DNA from 3 places in the Paenibacillus sp. FSL H8-0457 genome. Region 1 is predicted to be linked to each of the others. Evidence: riboswitches for the same ligand, from Rfam matches in the RefSeq annotation. Region 1 holds a riboswitch; each other region holds the start of a gene.
The links. A riboswitch is a leader RNA that binds a small molecule or an ion and turns the genes downstream of it on or off. The one in region 1 is predicted to bind cyclic di-AMP.
Positions count from the first base shown of each region.

Region 1 (3,278 bases):
AATTCCTTTGCAGGGGAGCTTGGGCATCATATCATTGATCCCAGCGGTCCGCAGTGCAATTGCGGCAGCCATGGCTGCTGGGAGGTGTTTGCTTCAGGAACGGCCATCGGCCTGGCAGCATCCCAGCGGATGCTTACCCAGACCAGCGTTATTTCTGAACTGGCCGCAGCCGATGGAGGCGTGAACGCCAGGCATGTATTCGAGGCTAAACGTCTTCATGACCCCGTCGCAGTAGAGGTCATCGATCGTGCCGTTTATTACATGGCGCTTGGACTGGTTAATGTCATTCACAGCTTCAACCCCGATCGCATCGTGGTTGGCGGGGGTGTGAGCAGAGCAGGCGAGCTCCTTTTCCCGCAGCTTCGGGAAATGACGGATAAGCTGGTCATGCCGTCTTATTTAGGAACCTACGAGATCGTTCCTGCGGGACTGCGGGACGATGTTGGCCTGGTGGGAGCCGCAGCCTTGTTCCAATAATACATTCGTAAAGAAAAGGCAACAAAAGCCGCCCTCAAGGGCGGCTTTCTGATTATTCATGAAGAGAGCGGGAAACGGAGCGATCATATTTGCGTAAGCGAAGTCCGTAACTTGTGACAGGTGATAGGCGTAAACCGTAAGCCGTCATCCGTTTTCACTGGAGTCGAGTTTTTGGTTTCCTATTAGGTTTGTTTGTATCCGACAAACAATAAGCGGTTGCCCGCACTTTCCCGCCCGCCGACGGCAACCGCCGGCTCCAAACCCGCACGCGAGGCGGCCTGCAGGCTTGGAGCCGGCGGCTTCCGCTACTCCATGTATTTTGATGCGTCGAACGTAATCATGCTCGTATGGTTGGCATGTTCGATCAGTGAGGAGAGCCTGGTCACTTCGCGTTCCTTCTTGCGCGCCTGCGCCTGATAAGCTTCCGGATCGTATAAGGCCACGTTAAACAGCGTTACGGCGCCATCTCCGCTTCCCCGGCCGTTCTGGCGCTCCAGCTTCTTGCGGGAGCCGAGATGGGCAAGCTGTCCGATATCGCTGCGCATTTGTTTGGCAAGCTCGATCGCCTCCATGATGGTCATGTCGGAGCCGTTCCAACTAATGGTCTGCGTCGTGTTGGAGATTGCCATCAGCAGATCCAGCTTTCTGTAATCCGCTGCGGCAGCTTCGATCTCTTCCGTAATGGCATCCACGCTGCGTGCAGGATACTCCGCCGTTTCCCCTTTTTCAATGATCGTGCTGCTGTTGTTCAAGCGTTCCGACATCAGTTGATTCATGAGACGGTTGATTGCTGCCCGGACTGCCAAAGCTTCAGCCATCGTAATTTGACTCATAAGCGAAGGATCACCTCTTTGATTTCTTGTCTGAATATGTAAACGTTCCGAACTGCAAAAAAGTTGCATGCCCATTAACAAAACGTCGCCGGAGGTTCGATGGAGTGTTACATAATTGTCATGAGTATACGAGATGGCATAATGAAAAAACATGAAAATTTTCAGCCTATACGACATTGATTAACATATAGTGATAGATTTCTAGGATATTATTGACAGCATCCTTGCTTGTATACTATATTAAGAGAAGGTTACAAAATGTTAATGAATTTTGCCGAATTTCGTTTGTGAAAACGGGGGAACCGTCTTGGGTGAATTATTCTTGTACCATAGAGAGTATAGGGAACCTTCAACCGAACCCTTAGCTAACTCCGTAGGCATCGAAGGAGAGAACGTATTTTGAAGAAATTTGTCATCACATTGCTTGGGTCTGCAATTATTTTTTCTTCTGGTGCCGTATCAGCCTATGCTGATCAACAACCGAATTTTCAGCATCAAGTGAAGCAATTAGTAGGAACGCCTTATAAATGGGGCGGAACAACGACAAGCGGATTTGATTGCTCCGGATTTATTCTGTATATGTTTAGAAATTTCGACTTGGACCTTCCACGCACTTCCCAGAGTCAGGCTAAAGCCGGGGTTCATGTGGATCGCGAGGACCTGAGAGTCGGAGATTTGGTATTCTTCAATACAAGCGGAAGCGGCATTTCCCATGCGGGCGTTTACATTGGAGATGGACAATTTGCGCATGCTTCCAGCAGCAAGGGCGTAAGAATCAGCAAGCTTAGCGACTCCTATTACGAACCGCGTTATGTTACGGCGCGCCGTGTATTGAGTCAAGAGAACTATGCTAAACTGGTAGGAAGCGCGAGCTAATTGGAATACGCAGTTTAGAGTTCGATACATAACCGGAAAGCCTGACAAGAGATGATCTTGTCAGGCTTTCTTTTTTTATGGAAGATTATAATTTGGGATTCTGCGAAAAGATTCACTAGATTATTCCTTTACGACAGAGGCATTCACGGCGGCTTCCATGCCATTATTATAGGAACGGAACAAGCCCAGACGCCAGAAGGCGGCACCTTTCAGATCATAGCGCTTGGCCAAGCCGAGCTTATCGTCGACGGATGTGGCGGTTTCGCTGCTTAAGCTGATGCCGAGCAGGAGCTTCTGCTTAGGAACGCCTGCCTGAAGTGCCTGCTGAATGGCTTGGTCCACCAGACTGTTGGGTTCAGGAACCTGGGCTTTGGTGCCAACCGGATTGTACTGATACGCCATGACGATGAGATCATCGGCAAGGGAGGCCAGCGTCTTGTAATCATAGCCTTTATAGGCGCTGTTCAATGGCGGAACGGCTAAGGACAGAGCAATGTCGCTCGGCAATGCGGCTTTCAATTGCTTGACGTAATCATTAAGCAGCTTCTGCTGCTTCGCGGCATCCAGTTTAAAACCGAGCCCTTCGAAATCAAGCACCACGCCGCCGAATCCGTTATCCGCCACCGCAGTCGTGATGCCCTCAATGGACTTTTGGCGAAGGCTGCTGTCGCTGAGGACTTTGGTTAATTCGCCGTTTCCGTCCAAAGCGTAAACCATAAGGTACGGTTTAATCTCCCGATCCGCAGCATCCGCAACAATCGATTGCGGAGTCACGTCGCCGGCCGCCGCAGGCAGACGATACTCGTCGCCTTGAAGCGTAAACTGACCTTCCCGATCAATGCGGCTCCAGCCGAAAGCGACTGAATTCATGGATGCTACGAGATCCCGCTCTTGGAAAGATTGCAAAGCGTAAAAGGCTCTTAGATGCATTTCGCGCTGCGGCGACACGAGGGAGACCGTGCGAGTCGCCTGATTCCAGCCGACATTAACGCCGAATTGGCTGCTGAACGAGCTGAGCGGAATCAGAACGCGGCCTTCCCGCTGGACAGGGGGAGCGGCCAGCTTCACTTTTTTACCGTTGACGGTTGCGCT
Region 1 is NZ_CP150293.1:4,513,778-4,517,055, reverse strand. It holds gene MHI43_RS19915 (ROK family protein) at 1-477, shown strand, start outside; gene MHI43_RS19910 (hypothetical protein) at 783-1,310, opposite strand; cyclic di-AMP (ydaO/yuaA leader) riboswitch at 1,573-1,706, shown strand; gene MHI43_RS19905 (C40 family peptidase) at 1,710-2,186, shown strand; gene MHI43_RS19900 (stalk domain-containing protein) at 2,307-3,278, opposite strand, start outside.

Region 2 (3,278 bases), 2.7 Mb from region 1:
AACCTATGCAGAAGAAAGAGTGATGGAGAAGGAATACGGCATTACCTCCAACACCGCTGCTCAAGGAGCATCGATTACCTCCCCTGCCCCGCTGAAGATGGAGTCCTGGAAATACAGCTCACACGAGAACTACGCGCTGAATGTTTACACGAGAGGCAAGCTGGTGCTGCAAGGCATTGAACGGCAGGTCGGTCCACAGATGATGGGGAAAATCATGCATACCTATGCCCAGAAATATCGGTTCAAGCACCCAACCACGTCTGATTTTCAGAAAGTCGTCGAGCAAGTAAGCAAAACATCCTGGCAATCGTATTTTGACCAATATGTATATGGAAGCCAAATGGCCGACGTCGCCATCGATGTGATCAAAACCAAAAATAAAGGCACGTCAGACCATCCGCGGTATGAATCCACGGTCAAGATTACGAGCAAGGACGGAGATATAACCGATGTGCCTATCGTGTTCGCCTTTGAAGACGGCAAAACGGTGGAGCGAACCTGGAGCGGTAAGGACGAAAAAGTTACGTACACCCTGGAGTACAGCACCCCGCTCGCCTGGGCCATGGTTGATCCGAAATACTCCATCGTTCTGGAGAATAGACACATCAATAACTATATGAAGGCAGGAATGGATCCGAAGGTGGTCACACGCTGGAATCTCAGTATTACCAAGCTTGTGGAGACGTTGTTCGGCAGCCTGTCATGGTGAGGGGGGAGCACATGAAAAGTTATGCAGGCCAAGGGTGGATCAGTGTTAAAGACCAATTATACGTCTCCATTCTGCTGTTCTTGTACCGCATGCTGTGGGGATATTGCCTGTACCGGCTTGTAAAATCGGCAGTCGTCCCCCTGCTGATGCGGTATCCGGATTCTGCCCCTAACGAGCTTAGTCGCCTGTTATTCTTCTACGAGGGCGAGATGAGTCTATCGTTAAGCGGCACGGTCCATACCTATGGTTGGCTTCTGGCCGCTCTGCTCCTGATCCGGATGGTATGTACCCCGCTCATTCGGGCAGGCATCTTCTATAACCTCCACCAGGAGGCTAAGGGCGAGCGCGGATTATTCTTCTTCACCGGCATGCAGAAGCTATGGAAGCCCGTTACGGTATTTTATCTGATCGAACTTGTTCTTACCTTTGTGCCCGGATACTGGATTCTGCCCAAAATCCTTCCGATCCTGCTGAACGGGATCCATGAGCCGGTTCTGCTGCTTCATGCGCTGCCTCATGCAGCCGGCTGGTTTCTGTACGCCTATCTGATTCGCCTGTTATTGCTCTATATGCAATTCGGCCGTACGGACAATTCCGGCATGATCAGCTCCGTTCTTGCGCTCTTCCGCCGACTGGGCACGGCTGTGCTGTTATCCCTTACCGTTGGCGGATCGGCCTGCGTCATTCTTTTGCTCCTGAGCTCGGCATCGCTCTTCTGGGCGGGATTGATCGGCTTGATTATTCAGCAAGCCTCTTATTTTTTAAATGGACTCTTCCAAATTTGGGTAATTTCCGCCCAATATCATTTGTGGCGGGATTCTTCTTCGCAGCATGCCTAATCGTTACATTTCGTTACCATCATATGATAAACAAGCTCGTAAATATGCTGTAATCGGAAGCGACACATTTCTCTCTCGGACTTGATTTTACAAAGAATAGAAGCTCATTTTTCCTCAATATTACATTTTCCGATGGCCAAGTTACAAAAAAACCTGATCCCGCATGATGGGGACAGGTTTTTTTGTATAAAAATGAGCTTTCCTCATTTGCCAAATTGTTAATACTCTGCTAAAATAACGAATATGTTAGTAACAACTTTGTCATCTTTACTGTAACTTTTTGCTGGAACTATGTAATTTCGTTAAGCATGTTGGAACGTCAGACGTCTATGAATGGGTTCATCAACATTTTAAGGAGCCGAATTCCCATGATTGGGAAGCGGGGGATCCGTTTTGGGTGAATTGATCTCGCAAGAGAGGGATCATAGGGGACCTTCAACCGAACCCTTAAGCTAACCTCGCAGGCAATGGAAGGAGCTTTTTGTTTTGAAAAAGAAGTTAACGGCCATTTCTCTAGGCCTGGCCCTCGCACTCACATTAGGGACCGGAAGCGCTTTCGCCGATTCCAAATTAAATACTGCAATCAAACCAGCCATTGGTGTCTCTTATAAAACAGGTGGAACCACAACGAATGGTTTTGACTGCTCCGGATTCACCAGCTATATCTACAAGAAACTTGGTCTTAGCCTGCCGCGCACGTCTGGAGCTCAATACAAAGTCGGTACGGCCGTAGCCAAGAGCAAGCTGAAAGCTGGCGATCTCGTGTTCTTCAACACATCCGGCAGAGGTGTATCTCATGTGGGTATTTATGTTGGGGGCGGCAAATTCGCTCATTCCTCATCCTCGCGCGGTGTCATCATCAGTCCGCTGAGCCAGAGCTATTACGCCAATCGATACGTAGGTGCTAAGCGAGTCATGAGTCAGTCTACGTACAAGTCTGTAGCTGTGAACTACAATTAATTACTGGAACTTCATTGATTTATCCTTTACAAGAAGCCCTGGGCGTATGAGATTGTGCCGATCTCATCCAGCGGCTTTTTCTTTTGTCTGCTCTGTGTATACCTTTATAACGTTTGGGACAACGAAAAAGTTCCCACTTTTCGAGAAAAAAAGAAAATTATTATGCGAATTCACTTCGCCCCCTCATGTCGTTGCATCTTCTACCCTTTATATACCCTCCTCTCCCTTCATTAAACACCCTAATGGAAAAATATTGATTTTATTTTCTGAGGACTACTACGAGCAGCGATACGTAGGTGCCGAGCGCATCATGAGCAATGATCAGTATGAAAAGTCGACCGGAGAATCCTCCTAAGCTTCGATGTCTTATCCTCGTCCTGCCCATACATATCCGTTTGCCCGTCAAAGGAGACCTACTTCTCTTGGACGGGCTTTTTGATGCGGCTAGAATGTTTGAGAAATGGGGTATAATTTAATTTGTAATTATGACAGGGGGACTTTGCCAATGGATGCAGCACCGATTTCATTTCATACGGTGGTCATGCGTGAAGAGCACGCGAAAGAAATATGCGCCTGGACCTATCCTCCTCCCTATAACATTTACGCTTTTCTTCCCTGGGAGCAGATGAAGGGGCTTGAGATCGAGTTTGGGGATCCCGACATCCGCCGGGAACAGTACATTTCGATTTTGGATGAACGGAAGACGCTATGGGGATTTGCCCAACTGTTTCCGATGCATGAGGTTACGCGAATCGGGCTGGGCATGCGGC
Region 2 is NZ_CP150293.1:101,406-104,683, reverse strand. It holds gene MHI43_RS00495 (M1 family metallopeptidase) at 1-709, shown strand, start outside; gene MHI43_RS00490 (hypothetical protein) at 721-1,548, shown strand; cyclic di-AMP (ydaO/yuaA leader) riboswitch at 1,895-2,030, shown strand; gene MHI43_RS00485 (C40 family peptidase) at 2,035-2,508, shown strand; gene MHI43_RS00480 (GNAT family protein) at 3,014-3,278, shown strand, end outside.
Region 2: it holds a riboswitch for cyclic di-AMP, as region 1 does, so the genes downstream of both, MHI43_RS00485 (C40 family peptidase) here and MHI43_RS19905 (C40 family peptidase) in region 1, are expected to answer to the same signal.

Region 3 (3,278 bases), 1.6 Mb from region 1:
TCCTGGATTCAGGGTCCACATATTTGAGACGGGGATCCCCCTCCTTCGTAACCAGCTCCAGATTCGACAGGTCATAACCCGCCCGCTGAAGCCATGGCTCCGCCAGCGCCTGCTTCTCGGCCAATGTCATGCCGTCCTCAACGACGAGCAGCATCTGCCTCTGAATCTCGCCCTTGTTCAGCTCGATCCGATCAAAGCTGGAACGGGCATAATCATACGAGAATCCGACGATGCCGGAATTTTGCATGTGCACGTCCACATTGAGGGCATCGCCTCCAGGCTCGCTGAAGCGAACGCGGTATACGTCATAGGGATATTTGGCTTCATAGGTTTTGTTATATTCCGAAAGTCTCTTCTCCTTCGCCAGATATCCGTAAAGTTCCGATTTGGATTGATATGTAACCAAGGCTTCGTCCGTGTCCGCAGCCGCAAACTGCAGATGCTCCTGAGCAAACCTTGAAGCTGCCTGCCGAGCCTGCTCCTTGGAAATGATATCCGGTGAGGCCATCTCGGCATCGTCCGGATTCGCCCACGGAAATACCTGAAATAATAGGAACAGAATCAGGCCGACTGCGGCAGGCGCGATGAGCTGCTTCAGATTGGGCTTCAGCTTCAAGGGCTCTCTTGCACGATTCATGAAATTCCTCCTCTAAGAAAGTTGATACTCCCACTGGTATTCGATATGCCTGATTAAGAACGCATAGAGTCAATATAACATAGTATGAAAGCCATAAGCAGCTTATCCCAATTATCGGAATATTGAAATAAATCGATGAAAATGAATGAAAGGTTTCGAAAACGTTAGAGAACCCTACGCTTGTATTCTTGAATATGCCCAATTCGCGCTCTTTTAAAGATATTTCGGGCGAAAAACGGCATTGGGTTACGTAACGGATTGAGTTATAATCACATCATGCTTGAAGGAACCGAATATTCCAGCCGAATTTCGTAATGAAAATGGGGGAACCATGTAATTGGGGTGAATTTCATTATTCCCGGAATAATGAATAGGGCGACCTGTGGAAATGCCCGAATCCGTCAGCTAACCTCGTAGGCTGTTGCACAGGAACCAGACCGAAAGGCACTGCGTTTTCCAGTGTCTTTTTTCGTTGATTTTTTTAAAGAAGGTGTCCGATTGAACGCTAAATTAAACTGGCTTACATTGTCTCCGCCCCAAATTCTCGTGCTTGGTTTTGCGGCCATCATCTTCATCGGGACCGGGCTGTTAATGCTGCCAATCTCGACGACGACGGGCGAACCGCTTGGATTTACTGACGCCTTGTTCACTTCGACCTCGGCAACGTGCGTAACGGGCCTGGTCGTAGTGGATACGGGAACGACATTCAGTTCCTTCGGAGAAGTCGTGATCATGCTGCTGATTCAAATCGGCGGGCTCGGATTCATGACGATGGCTACTTTATTCGCCTTGGTTCTGAAGAGACGCATATCGCTCAAAGACCGTCTAATCTTGCAGGAAGCGATGAATCAGTCCTCGATGGAAGGCATCGTAAGGCTGATACGCAGAGTATTGCTGTACTCGCTCGTCATCGAGGCCTGCGGCGCAGTCCTTTTATCGGTTCGTTGGGCGTTTGATATGCCGCTGGGCCGGGCGATCTATTACGGTGTTTTTCATGCGGTGACGATGTTTAACAACGCCGGCTTCGATTTGTTTGGCGATTTTCGGAGTTTGACCGGGTATGTATACGATCCGGTAGTCAACTTCGTTGTGATGTTCTTGATTGTTTCCGGGGGCATTGGATTTATTGTGCTGTCCGATCTGATCGATTATCGAAAACAGCGGAGGCTCTCCCTGCACTCCAAGGTGGTGCTCACGATGACGGCTGCCTTGCTTGCGGTCGGATTTATCGTCATTCTCATATTTGAATTTACCAATCCGAGAACGCTGGGTTCCCTGAACTGGGGCGGAAAATTCTTCGGCGCGTTATTCCAATCCGTAACGCCGCGTACGGCGGGCGCGAATACTATAGATATTACGGGGCTCAGACAGGCAACGCAATTTTTTATCGTCATCCTGATGTTTATCGGAGCATCTCCAGGGTCAACCGGCGGCGGCATCAAAACCACGACCTTTACCATTATGGTAGGGGCGGTCATTGCGATGATGCGCGGGCGGGAAGACATCGTTATGTTCCGTTATCGCCTGGCCCAGGAGCGGGTGCTGAAGGCACTGACCATTGCCTTGCTGGCCCTGCTGCTCGTTCTAACCGTCTCGATGATTCTGTCGACGACAGAGGAAGGGGACTTCCTGGAGATTCTATTCGAAACGACATCCGCCTTCAGTACGGTAGGTCTCTCCATGGGCTTAACGCCCGATTTGACCGTGTTCGGCAAGATCCTGATCAGCCTTACGATGTTTGCGGGTCGATTGGGGCCTTTGACGCTTGCTTATGCACTGGGGCCGAAAAAGGGTAAAGAATTATATCGTCATCCGGAAGGCAAAATGATAATTGGATAAGGGGTATAGGAGAGACATGAAACCAAAGCAATTTGCAATCATCGGTTTGGGGCGATTTGGCGCCAGTCTGGCGCTGGAGCTGATGGAACAGGGATATGAGGTGCTCGGCATCGACCGGAACGAAGAGGTCGTCGAGGATATGAGCGAGCTGCTGACGCATACGGTGGTGGCGGACGCGACGGATGAGGAAGTGCTTAAATCGCTTGGCATTCGCAACTTCGACTGCGGAATCGTTGCGATCGGGAACGACATTCAGATGAGCATCCTCTCCGCCATCCTGTTGAAAGAGCTTGGTGTCGCGATGGTCGTTGCCAAGGCGATATCGGTGCTGCACGGCCGGGCGCTGGAGAAGCTTGGCGTGGACCGGGTCATCTTTCCCGAGCGGGATATGGGGATCCGGGTAGCGCACCAGCTCGTGACGCCGAACCTGCTTGATTATATCGAATTATCCAAGGATTATCTGATTGTGGAGATGACGGTCACGGACTGCATGGACGGAAAAACGCTGAGCGAGCTTAATACGAGGGTCCGGTACGGCGTCAGCGTGGTGGCGCTGAATAAACAGTCCGGCATTATCGTTGCTCCGACGGCCATGGACGTCGTGAACTCCGGCGACATTATGGTCGTCATCGGCTCCAATGACAACGTGGACCGCTTTGAGTCCGAAGTCGTGAATATGCTCGAAAAATAAATATAGTAGAAAAAAACTGACGATTGCGAAATATCGTCAGTTTTTTTTCGATTTATCTTCCTCCAGCTTGCGGAACAGGATCTCCGTTTCTTCGATCCAGCGGCTGGCCGC
Region 3 is NZ_CP150293.1:6,114,693-6,117,970, reverse strand. It holds gene MHI43_RS27485 (CPBP family intramembrane glutamic endopeptidase) at 1-637, opposite strand, end outside; cyclic di-AMP (ydaO/yuaA leader) riboswitch at 928-1,072, shown strand; gene MHI43_RS27480 (TrkH family potassium uptake protein) at 1,136-2,476, shown strand; gene MHI43_RS27475 (TrkA family potassium uptake protein) at 2,493-3,167, shown strand; gene MHI43_RS27470 (LysR family transcriptional regulator) at 3,204-3,278, opposite strand, start outside.
Region 3: it holds a riboswitch for cyclic di-AMP, as region 1 does, so the genes downstream of both, MHI43_RS27480 (TrkH family potassium uptake protein) here and MHI43_RS19905 (C40 family peptidase) in region 1, are expected to answer to the same signal.